Regions from separate parts of the Roseiconus lacunae genome, predicted to be linked through region 2. Evidence: riboswitches for the same ligand, from Rfam matches in the RefSeq annotation. Region 2 holds a riboswitch; each other region holds the start of a gene.
What was found. Region 2 has a riboswitch for cyclic di-GMP ahead of FYC48_RS21745 (hypothetical protein). Riboswitches for the same ligand answer to the same signal wherever they lie in the genome.
Positions count from the first base shown of each region.

Region 1: another riboswitch for cyclic di-GMP. It lies ahead of FYC48_RS00775 (response regulator transcription factor); the one in region 2 lies ahead of FYC48_RS21745 (hypothetical protein).
Region 3: another riboswitch for cyclic di-GMP. It lies ahead of FYC48_RS06135 (Flp family type IVb pilin); the one in region 2 lies ahead of FYC48_RS21745 (hypothetical protein).

Region 1 covers NZ_VSZO01000001.1:227,688-230,892, forward strand. The annotation lists gene FYC48_RS00765 (dockerin type I domain-containing protein) at 1-287, shown strand, start outside; gene FYC48_RS00770 (aminotransferase class I/II-fold pyridoxal phosphate-dependent enzyme) at 429-1,577, shown strand; cyclic di-GMP riboswitch class I at 1,790-1,872, shown strand; gene FYC48_RS00775 (response regulator transcription factor) at 1,909-2,373, shown strand; gene FYC48_RS00780 (hypothetical protein) at 2,459-2,671, shown strand; gene FYC48_RS00785 (chemotaxis protein CheW) at 2,769-3,205, shown strand, end outside.
Region 2 covers NZ_VSZO01000022.1:130,660-133,864, reverse strand. The annotation lists gene FYC48_RS21755 (DUF4112 domain-containing protein) at 1-74, opposite strand, end outside; gene FYC48_RS21750 (endonuclease/exonuclease/phosphatase family protein) at 194-1,297, shown strand; cyclic di-GMP riboswitch class I at 1,566-1,654, shown strand; gene FYC48_RS21745 (hypothetical protein) at 1,711-2,379, shown strand; gene FYC48_RS21740 (pilus assembly protein TadG-related protein) at 2,427-3,205, shown strand, end outside.
Region 3 covers NZ_VSZO01000001.1:1,631,430-1,634,634, reverse strand. The annotation lists gene cpaB (Flp pilus assembly protein CpaB) at 1-270, opposite strand, end outside; gene FYC48_RS06140 (A24 family peptidase) at 548-1,105, opposite strand; gene FYC48_RS06135 (Flp family type IVb pilin) at 1,426-1,605, opposite strand; cyclic di-GMP riboswitch class I at 1,749-1,827, opposite strand; gene FYC48_RS06130 (Flp family type IVb pilin) at 2,212-2,391, opposite strand; gene FYC48_RS06125 (SGNH/GDSL hydrolase family protein) at 2,874-3,205, shown strand, end outside.

The DNA.
Region 1 (3,205 bases), on a different contig from region 2:
CGGGGACGGCCACACCGCTAGATGCGTTGATTGTGATCAATCAAATCGCCCGACAATCAACGATCGATTTGCCGGATCAATCGCCTTATTACGTGGACACCAACGGTGATGGGCAACTCACACCACGAGATGCGCTTCGAGTACTCAATGCAATCGGCGCACGTCAAGCGAACGCGGAACCTGAGTCCGTCATGAGGACCGAAGCGGCCACGGGGAATCTTCCGAGGCGACTCGCCGATGAAGTGACGGTTGATCAAGTATTTGCAGTCCTTGGTCGACTGTTCTAACGCAATGATTCACATATGATCTTAGGGTTCGCCGGATCGCGATCGCTCGGGTTGGGTGCAATCTCAAGGACTCACTTCTGTCGGCCGACGTTCACACCGCATTTTTGATTGAAACATTGCACTCGCTCGACTGATCCTTCTATGTCCCGTGACCAAGATTGGCAAGATTTCGAATCGTCACTTGTTTCATTGAAGGAACAGTCGCGTATTCGACGACTCGTTCCGCGACAATCGAAAGGGACCGAACTAATTGATGCCGACGGAACAGTATTGGTAAACTTCGGCACCAATGACTACCTTGGACTTGCGGCCGAACCCTTCAACGCCAAGACAAGCGTTGGCGGCGCCGGCGCGAGTGCCCTCGTTTGTGGATGGTCGGCACAGCACGGGGCGCTCGCTGAACGATTGGCTGAGTTCGAGCAAACCGAAAGTGCGGCATTGTTTCCGAGCGGATTTGCCGCCTGTAGTGGAACCGTCGCGACGCTTTGCAAGTCAGATGATCTTATTCTCAGTGATCGGTTAAATCACGCATCGCTAATCGATGGATGCCGACTAAGCCGAAGCGAATGTGTTGTCTATCCCCATCGAGACGTCACCTTCGTTGCCGAACTGCTGCGGCAGAAACGATCGCATTATCGCCGGGTATGGATCGTCACCGAATCGGTATTCAGCATGGATGGGCATGTTGCGCCATTGCCGGATCTTGTCAACATTGCCGATCGCTACGACGCAACGTTGATCGTTGACGAAGCCCATGGTACGGGAGTTCTGGGCCAGCATTTATCGGGGGCTTGCGAAGCATTCGGTTTGAAGGGACGCGTGCCGATTCGGATCGGAACGCTTAGCAAGGCGATCGGCAGTCAGGGCGGCTTTGTTGTCGGGCCGCAAGTGATCGTTGATTATCTCATTAATCATTGCCGGCCATTGATTTTTAGTACCGCGTTGTCGCCGTTAGCAGTCGAATCGGCTTCTCGGTTTTTCCAAAACCCGAAGCGATTGGTCGAGCGCCGTGACCGAGTTGCAAAATTTGCTGCGCGACTAAGGCAAACGCTTGGCCTGCAAACCGAAACCATCGAGGCTGGAATACCGATCGTGCCTTGGGTCATCGGCGGTGACGGTGATGCCTTGGCAAAGGCGGCTCAGTTAAGACAGCTGGGGTTGTTCGTCCCCGCGATCCGCCCACCGACGGTACCTCCGGGGACGTCTCGATTACGGATTTCACTCTCCGCTGCTCTCGAAGATTCGATGTTTGAACGTTTAATAGCAGGTCTGGGGGGGGCCGCGAATTAGATCGGACAAACGCAATCCATTTCCTAGGCAAAAGTCGGGAATCTCTTCGTCAAAAGTGACGGCCGCAAGGGCGGCCAATTGTTTCTGACTTTCTCTAGTTTCGCTTGACTCTCTGTCACCGTGACCAACCCTTCACGCAGAGTGCCACCTCCTGCGCAGTGTAAGCGTGGATGCGGTGGCCTTGAGTGAGTCATCCGGCGGTGTCCGGGTGCTCGCGACAAAGGCAAGCCGACCGCGAGGTCGTGCACGCAAAGTGACGGATCTCTCCGCAAAGAGAGATGGCCGCACTACCGAACGAACACCCCACGCACTGTATTGACGCATCTTTGCGATGCCTGTCGATACCGGAGTCTATCGAATGACCGTAACGCAATCGTCCGCCGATACTCTCGGCCGGCTACGCCATGCACCCGCGCGAGAACGCTCGGTCCTCGTTGCTGATGACAGTCTCACGGTGCTCCGCCTGATCGATCGCACCTTGCGTGAAGCCGGGTACCGCGTCCTATTGGCAGAAGACGGCCGCCAAGCTGTCACGTGCGCACTCGCTGAACAGCCAGATTTGGTCGTTCTCGACATCAACATGCCCGAACTCGATGGGTATGGAGTTTGTCACGAATTGTTCTCCAATTCCAACTGGGACAGTAATACCCCGGTGATCTTTTTGACCTGTTCTGACGCTCCGCACCTGACCGTGCTCGGCGAAGAACTGGGAGCTTTTCTGTCCAAGCCGACCGAACCCGAGTTGTTGCTCGAGACCGTCGCGATGCTGATCGATCGTAAGGTCACCGCTCAATAGATCATCCAACAGTACGTAACTGCGAGCGATCGCAGCAACTGGGATAAATCGATCACCACGCTCGTCGCTCGTTAACGGCCTCTTCATGAATCACCCTACCGCCGCCAACGCCCCTGATGACTTCGAACTGACCGTCGAAACCCTCGACGCTTGGGAGCTTGAACTCGATCAGTTTGCGACACAGATCACTCGTCGGCTGAACGACCTCGCCGAACAATGTGGTCCGCAAACGACGACGGAGGCAACCGATGCGTTTGAAGCGTTACAAGCGTTGCACAATCACTCCGGACAACGGTGACGGTGTGATCGTGAGCAGGCGTTGAATCGCCTGAGTGCAATACGGACGAAACTTTCGCGGTGGTCAGAGCACCATTACACAACACCCCAATAAGACGATGGATAGCGTAATCCCTCAACGATCCCGGATCGAAAACCTCAGCGACAAGCACTGCGTGTTTTGCTGTGGGGATGCCATCTTTGCAATTCCTGCGACCACGGTCCGCGAAGTCACGATCATGCCAACGATCGCGCGTGTGCCTCTGAGTCACCCGTCTTTATCAGGGATCGGAAATCTTCGCAGCGAGTTTCTTCCGGTGATCGATCTTGAACCGATCGTCGGTAATCAAGCCCGACGCAAAACGACCATCGGTCAATTGATCGTGATCGAAAACCAACTCGGCGATTGGTCAATCGCGATAGATAAGGTGATTGCGATCGACGGAATCGAAACCCACATCGACGCCACTCAGCGTAGTGACGAAACCACCAACTTCATGCTCGGAACGGCTACATACCAAGGCAAGGTAATCAGCGTCCTTGACGTCCATGGTTT
Region 2 (3,205 bases):
TATCGGCTGTCCAGCCACGTGGCGATTCGCCGGACGCGAGCGACACGTCGCTGAATTTTTTCTAGTTCTGACATTGGATTGGTCTTGCCGTGAAGATTCCATCTTTTCTATAGCGGCACGGAAGACGCGTCGATAGGGCGATACCGTTGGCTTTTTCGTCAAAACCTTCACAGGAGTCGGCAAGGAGGCCGGGGTGGGACTGTTTTCGAAACGTCGTAAGAAGAGCTCATTTAAAAGCAGCCTACCACTGTTGCGCTGGTTTGGTCCCGGCGCGACCACGGCGGGTTTTCTTTATGCGGTCTACTTGGTCCTCACGGGTGGTTGGAGTTTTTCATCGCTCGACGAATTGATCGGTGGCGATGAAGACGCGACCTTCCGCGGCGAAACGGTTTCACTCGATCAGCTTGGTGGGCTGCCCGAAGACAAAATTCTGATCGCCACGTTCAACATTGAAAACTTTGGCGACAAAAAAGCGGATACCCGTGTAAACGATCATGGCGTTGATGTCATGGGAACAATCGCACAGATTGTTAGCAGGTTTGACCTGGTCGCCATTCAGGAAATCCGGGGAGACGACGGTGCCGCCCTCCAGAAGCTCGTCAACCTATTAAACGAATCCGGTGGAACGTTCGCGGCGACGATCAGTGATCCGATCGGCAACGAGGCACGCCGTGAGTGCTATGCCTTCGTTTACAACTACTCTCGAATTCGATTGATTCCCGGGAGTGCTTACGTCGTTCTCGATAGCGGCGAGCGGATGTATCGCGAACCGATGGTGGCTTCGTTTCAAACGGTAGTTCCGCCGGAGAGCAATCAAACACCGTTTCGCTTCACCGCGATCAACGTGCATACCGATCCCGATGAAGTCGACCCGGAAGACCAAGACAGTGAAATCAACGTGCTCGCGAGCGTTTTCCAACGCGTCCGAGATTTCGAGTTTAGGCTGCGCATGGAAGACGACTTTATCTTGCTCGGTGATCTGAATGCCGGTCCGGACCAATTGGGGCAGCTCTCGCAGATCAACGGCATGGTCAGTTTAGCGGGCGACATCAAAACGAATGTCAGCCGCAAGAAAACAAACGACCATATCCTGATCGATCGCATTGTCACCGCGGAATATGCCGGCCGCAAAGGCGTGGTCAGCTTCATCGAGGACCTGAATCTGACACTCGAGCAGGCCGATTCGATCAGCGATCACCTTCCGCTATGGGCTGAGTTTTCTCGATTTGAATCGCCAGCCCCGGTCATCGATGCCCCCGCGTCCGTCGCCAGCAGCCGAACCCGCGAGTTGGAGTGATCAAAGATACGATCGCTAGCCAGTTCTGTCAGCGGTAGAAAATAGTCAACAGTTTGGCACGTTGTCGCCGCGCACTTGCATATTCTTTTGTGTTGTCCAGAACGCCAGGGGGGTGAAAGCAGTGCTTTGCAAAAATTGGGTGTCACAACCGGTACGACCGGCGTAGTGATCACCTCTTCTTGGGGAAAATCAGTGTCGTTTGGCCATGCATTGACCGGATTTGTCATAGGTTTCCAAATACCAGGTCAGTCGTTTGGTTCCCATTTCACCCTCGAAACGGCAAACCACGTGTAAGCGTGGGACGCAAAGTCATGGGTCCGGTTGTTGTCAACTTCGCCGGATCGCCAGACCACCGAAAGGGATCAATGTTGGCTTGGCAATCTTTTCTATCGTTCAGCCAGTAGGGAACCACCATGTCAACAGTCAACACATGGGACGATCCGCGGTGCGCACTCAGTCGAGTGTTCCTGTACCCGTTTCTGTATGGAAGTATCGTCCTCGTCGTCTTTGCCAACACCGCGGTGGTAGCCGCCGAACCAAAAATCTTCCTCGTCGAAGAAGATTGGGAGTTGGTGATCAATCAGCCTGAAGTTGCGATTAACTCCCCACAGATCGCATTCTTTATGTATCCCGACTCTGGACGCGATGATCTGTACTTTCAGCTTCAGATGAACTACGCCGCCGAAGAGGGCTACTCCAGCGGCGGTTTCCGCGTGGGTGCGTTTTCAGGAGACCATCCTCGAGACGAGGAACGCAGCCGCATCAGCGAAACGCTTTCTTGGGACAACGATCGATTGCGTTGGACCAGTGCGATGGCTGTGTTCAACAACCAGCTAATGTTCGCCGTCAAGGATGGCTATGGTTATCAGTGGGGTGTGTTTGGTGGACCCGAATACTTGGTAGAGATGAATGACGAAGGTCTGGTCAATCTCGCAAATTACTCACCGGCGCAAAGTTTGGCAGCGGTTGATATCGGCTTCGGTTCGAACAGGGTCGCATCCATTCGGCTTAAGACGGTTCGGTTGATCCGTACCGATGGAAGCCAGCAAGTGATTCAAGTCAATGAGTTCGCTCATCAATAACTTGCGTCTTTAGCGATCAACTCTGCCAAACAACCCCCAATAGAACCGTGAGATATACATCCAATCTTGCCGCAATCGCGGCCTGTAAAAGCCTTCGTTACTCGACCCGACTACCCCATCAACGAAAAGGGGCGGCCGCCGTCTTCGGCGTTTTCTTACTCGCTGGTCTGCTGATCATGAGTGCGGTCGCCGTCGATTTCGGTCGCATCAGTGTGTCACGTTCCGAGATCAAACGCACCGCTGATTCAGCAGCAATGTCGGGAGCGTGGGAACTGTTTGATGCCGCAGTCGAAGGTCAAACGCCTTCAGCAGCCCAGTCAAGCGTTTCGGAAATGGCATCTCTATTCGCCGCCAAGAACACGGTGGCTTCCAATGTCCCTACTGTGAACGAGCAGACCGATATCGAAATGGGCTACTACGACATGGAAACGGGGCTTCTGGATACATCGAATCCAGACTACAACGCGGTTCGTGTTCACGTTCGGCAACGAGAGGCAGACGGTTCTGGTATCTCACTTTTCTTTGGTGCCGTCACTGGGCGACACAAGCAGTCGCTTGAAGCTCGCTCCACTGCGGCATTGTTCAAAAAGATCGGTGGCTTCTATCGTCCGAAAAAATCCGGCGAAACACTGAATATCTTGCCCATCGCTTTAGACCTCGAGACATGGGAAAAAGTGATCGCCAAGCAGACTGAAGACAAGCTTGGGTATAGCAACGGGCAAGTGACCAATGGCGCAGATGGGTATTTTGAATGCTCTCTTTATCCGACCGGAACTGGATCGCCGGGAAACCGCGGGACGGTCGATATTGGCAGCGCGAACAATAG
Region 3 (3,205 bases), on a different contig from region 2:
TTCGTAGAGCGGAACCTTTGCAAACCGCCCTTCGAACTGCGTTAAATCTGCCGAAGAGCCGATCGGAACGCGATCGGCAGGCCATTGTTCGAGGCTGAGTTTATCGGCGGTGATTTGTTCTTCGGCATTGATGGCCTGGGTTGTCACCAGGATTTCCACCATCTGAATCTGAGTGCCGCCGTTTTGCGCCTGCATCCATTGCCCGACCCCAACGGCCGCGATGGTGCCGCAGATGCCGGCAAGTAACAGGAAAAGTGATTTGTTTCGCATGGCTCGGGCTGGTACAGGACCAGGAAAAGGCGTATTGGGTGTGGAGGACGTCGCTAGCAGGGAGCTTCCGACCCGCTCTTTTCGTTCGGACATCGGAAGCGGTTGCCTACAACCACGCAGACTACAGAGTCAGGATTGGCTTAACGGTTCAAAGCCACCTGTCTGACAGGCTTGCCGTAATCGACAAGCCTTGCCATCACTGGCACCGAAAGGCCAACCGCGCCCCCCAGAAAGAGCCGTTTCTTTGGTATCCGAATGCCAATGTCTGATCTTGCGTTCAGACCAACATTCCGGCGTAGGCAAAATAGAGAATTGAGCCGATTGCCATGGGAATTCCGTATGGGAGAAGATACATGGTCGGCTTTCGCTCACGGGCGATCTTCGAGAGTTCTGAAGGCTTACGAATTGTTTTCCATTCTTCCAAAATTTGCATGCCTTGAGCGTAATGCTTTGTCCACTCGCCGCTTTTCCAGACCATCAAGACGGCCATGATGCCACCGACGATTGCGGTTGCCGCAAATGCATAGAGCGTGACCACGGTGCCCAACCAGGCACCGACGCCCATCAGCAGTTTCACGTCACCACCGCCCATCCCACCGACGTTGCGAAGAACTAGCAGCAACATCATTCCGACAAATGTTGCCAGCAAGCTGTAGCCGAGCCCGCTAAGGCCGCCTTCGAAAGTGCAGTTGATCCAGCCGCAAACAATAAAAGGAAAGGTCAGCCAGTTTGGAACCTTTAAGATCTTGCCGTCGATCACCGCGGCAACGATCAACACAACGGTGACGAACCAGACGGTCCAGTTTTCCGTGATTCCTTGGATTAGCGTTTCCATGAATAGACTCCCCGTAGCGAACAAATTTTGATGGTTAGTAGGTTGTAAGAGTGCTTCGAGCGGGCGAAGGGCAGTGTCAGTTCAACTTCAACGCGGTCCCAAGACCCAGCTGAACATGGCGAACAACAACGTGATGAAACAGCATGAAAGCTGCCAAACGTGTTCGGTGGCGTCAGCGGGAAGCAGTGGATAGTTCATGTTTGTTCTTTAGCGCAAAAAGAACTCGACGTGACCGGTGAAATGATTTCGCGTTTCACCGATCAAACGCCGAGAGTCTCTCAAACAGTCATTGGCATACCACAAGGTCGCCAAAAACTTGATCAGTTAGCAGCGATGGCCGCTCCGACTTCTTCGAACTTCTTGTTCGATTCGGTACCGATCGTTCCGACTGCGGCCAAGCAGACGACGACGATCAAGGCCAACATCACAGCGTATTCAACTGCGGTCGGGCCATCTTCTTCCTTCAAGAACTCAACGATGCTATGTGCGAACTTCTTCATTATTCAAACTCCTCAGTTGAAAGCCGAATGCTTCTCAGGTTCGGCTTTCGACGTTGACTTAATGGGCCAATTCAACGCGAATAAGGTCCCGAAAAAGAAGCAGCCACGTCTCCATCATGCCTCGGCGATCTCGCGATCGTTCCCTCGGCAGCCCGGCGATCCTGCGTGGAGGACCCGTAGCTTTGCGCCCCGCCCTTTCGGAACGGTTTGCCTTTATCAGGGGATTTCGGCTGTCCGGTCACCATCTGGACCTTCGATGGCCCGGCTCCCAGAAGCGAACATCATGTTCCGCTCTCGATAGAAACCTATGTCACGAACCGCCTTCGTCAAAAAAAAGGGAAAGAACAAAGTCAACCGATCACGGGGACGTTGCCGTTAATCCAGATGTGACGAATAAGATGCCTCGACCATCCTCTGGCGGGAGCACAAACGTATGCAATTGTTCCCCGCCATTGGTTCCAAAAACCTTTGCTTAAGACAGTGATCAATGCGACGCTTCGCGGATTTCTTCGCGGTGCCACAAGCCCATGAAAAAACCCCGACGCCAAAACTGACATCGGGGTCGATACGAGAATCAAATTCTCGGCAGTGAGCTGCGCCGCTAAGTTAGTTAGCAGCGATGGCAGCACCGACTTCTTCGAACTTTTTGTTCGACTCGGTACCGATCGTTCCGACTGCGGCCAAGCAGACAACGACGATCAAAGCCAACATCACAGCGTATTCAACTGCGGTGGGGCCATCTTCTTCTTTCAGAAACTCAACAACGCTATTGGCGAACTTTTTCATTTTCAAACTCCAGGTTTAATTCAAATCGTAGTGAGGAACGCACCCGATGACTCGTGTCCGGTGACGCGTGCCGTTCAGTAGCGTCCTCACTATCGAAACTATGTCAGATTCGCAGCGGACGCCGGTAAAGTCCGCTGATCGACGAGAGTGATCTGTCGAACCGGTTGCGATACGACGATTGGCGCGGTTGTGCGGCTAACAGTGCTCCGTTCCGATCAATCGGATGACAGTTGCCCGCACAAATCTTCCCCCAAATTAATGGCAACCTAAGTTGTGGGCTGTCCGTTAACCGCCTCGTCAGAGGGGAGCTTTGCTCACGAATGTTCGCCCCGACACATCAGTCCGGGTTTTGACCATTCTCTTCCGCCTCACGCATTTCGAATCGGCATGGCGATCGCGATCTCGCACACGACGATGCGCCACGGGATTACGATGTGCGGGGTCTGGTTCAATTTCGTTTCCCTACTAGCCTTCCAGTGCCAATGTCCCTCCTGCGAATGACTTCCGTCGCCTGCCTCGTCGTGGCCGTCAGCTTCACTGCGGCCGCACAACGCCCTCAGAACCCCGCATTTACGGATCCCGATGCCGATCCCAACCTGCCGAACGTACTGCTGATCGGTGACTCTATTTCGATCGGTTATCACGTTGATGCTCGGAAGGCGCTTGCCGGAAAGGCCAACGTTTACCGCCCCAAAACGAACTGCGGTCCGACGACGCGAGGTCTCGAGAATATTGAACAGTGGTTGGGCGATCGGAAGTGGGACGTCGTGCACGCCAATTGGGGACTGCACGATTTGAAATATATGGGGCCGAA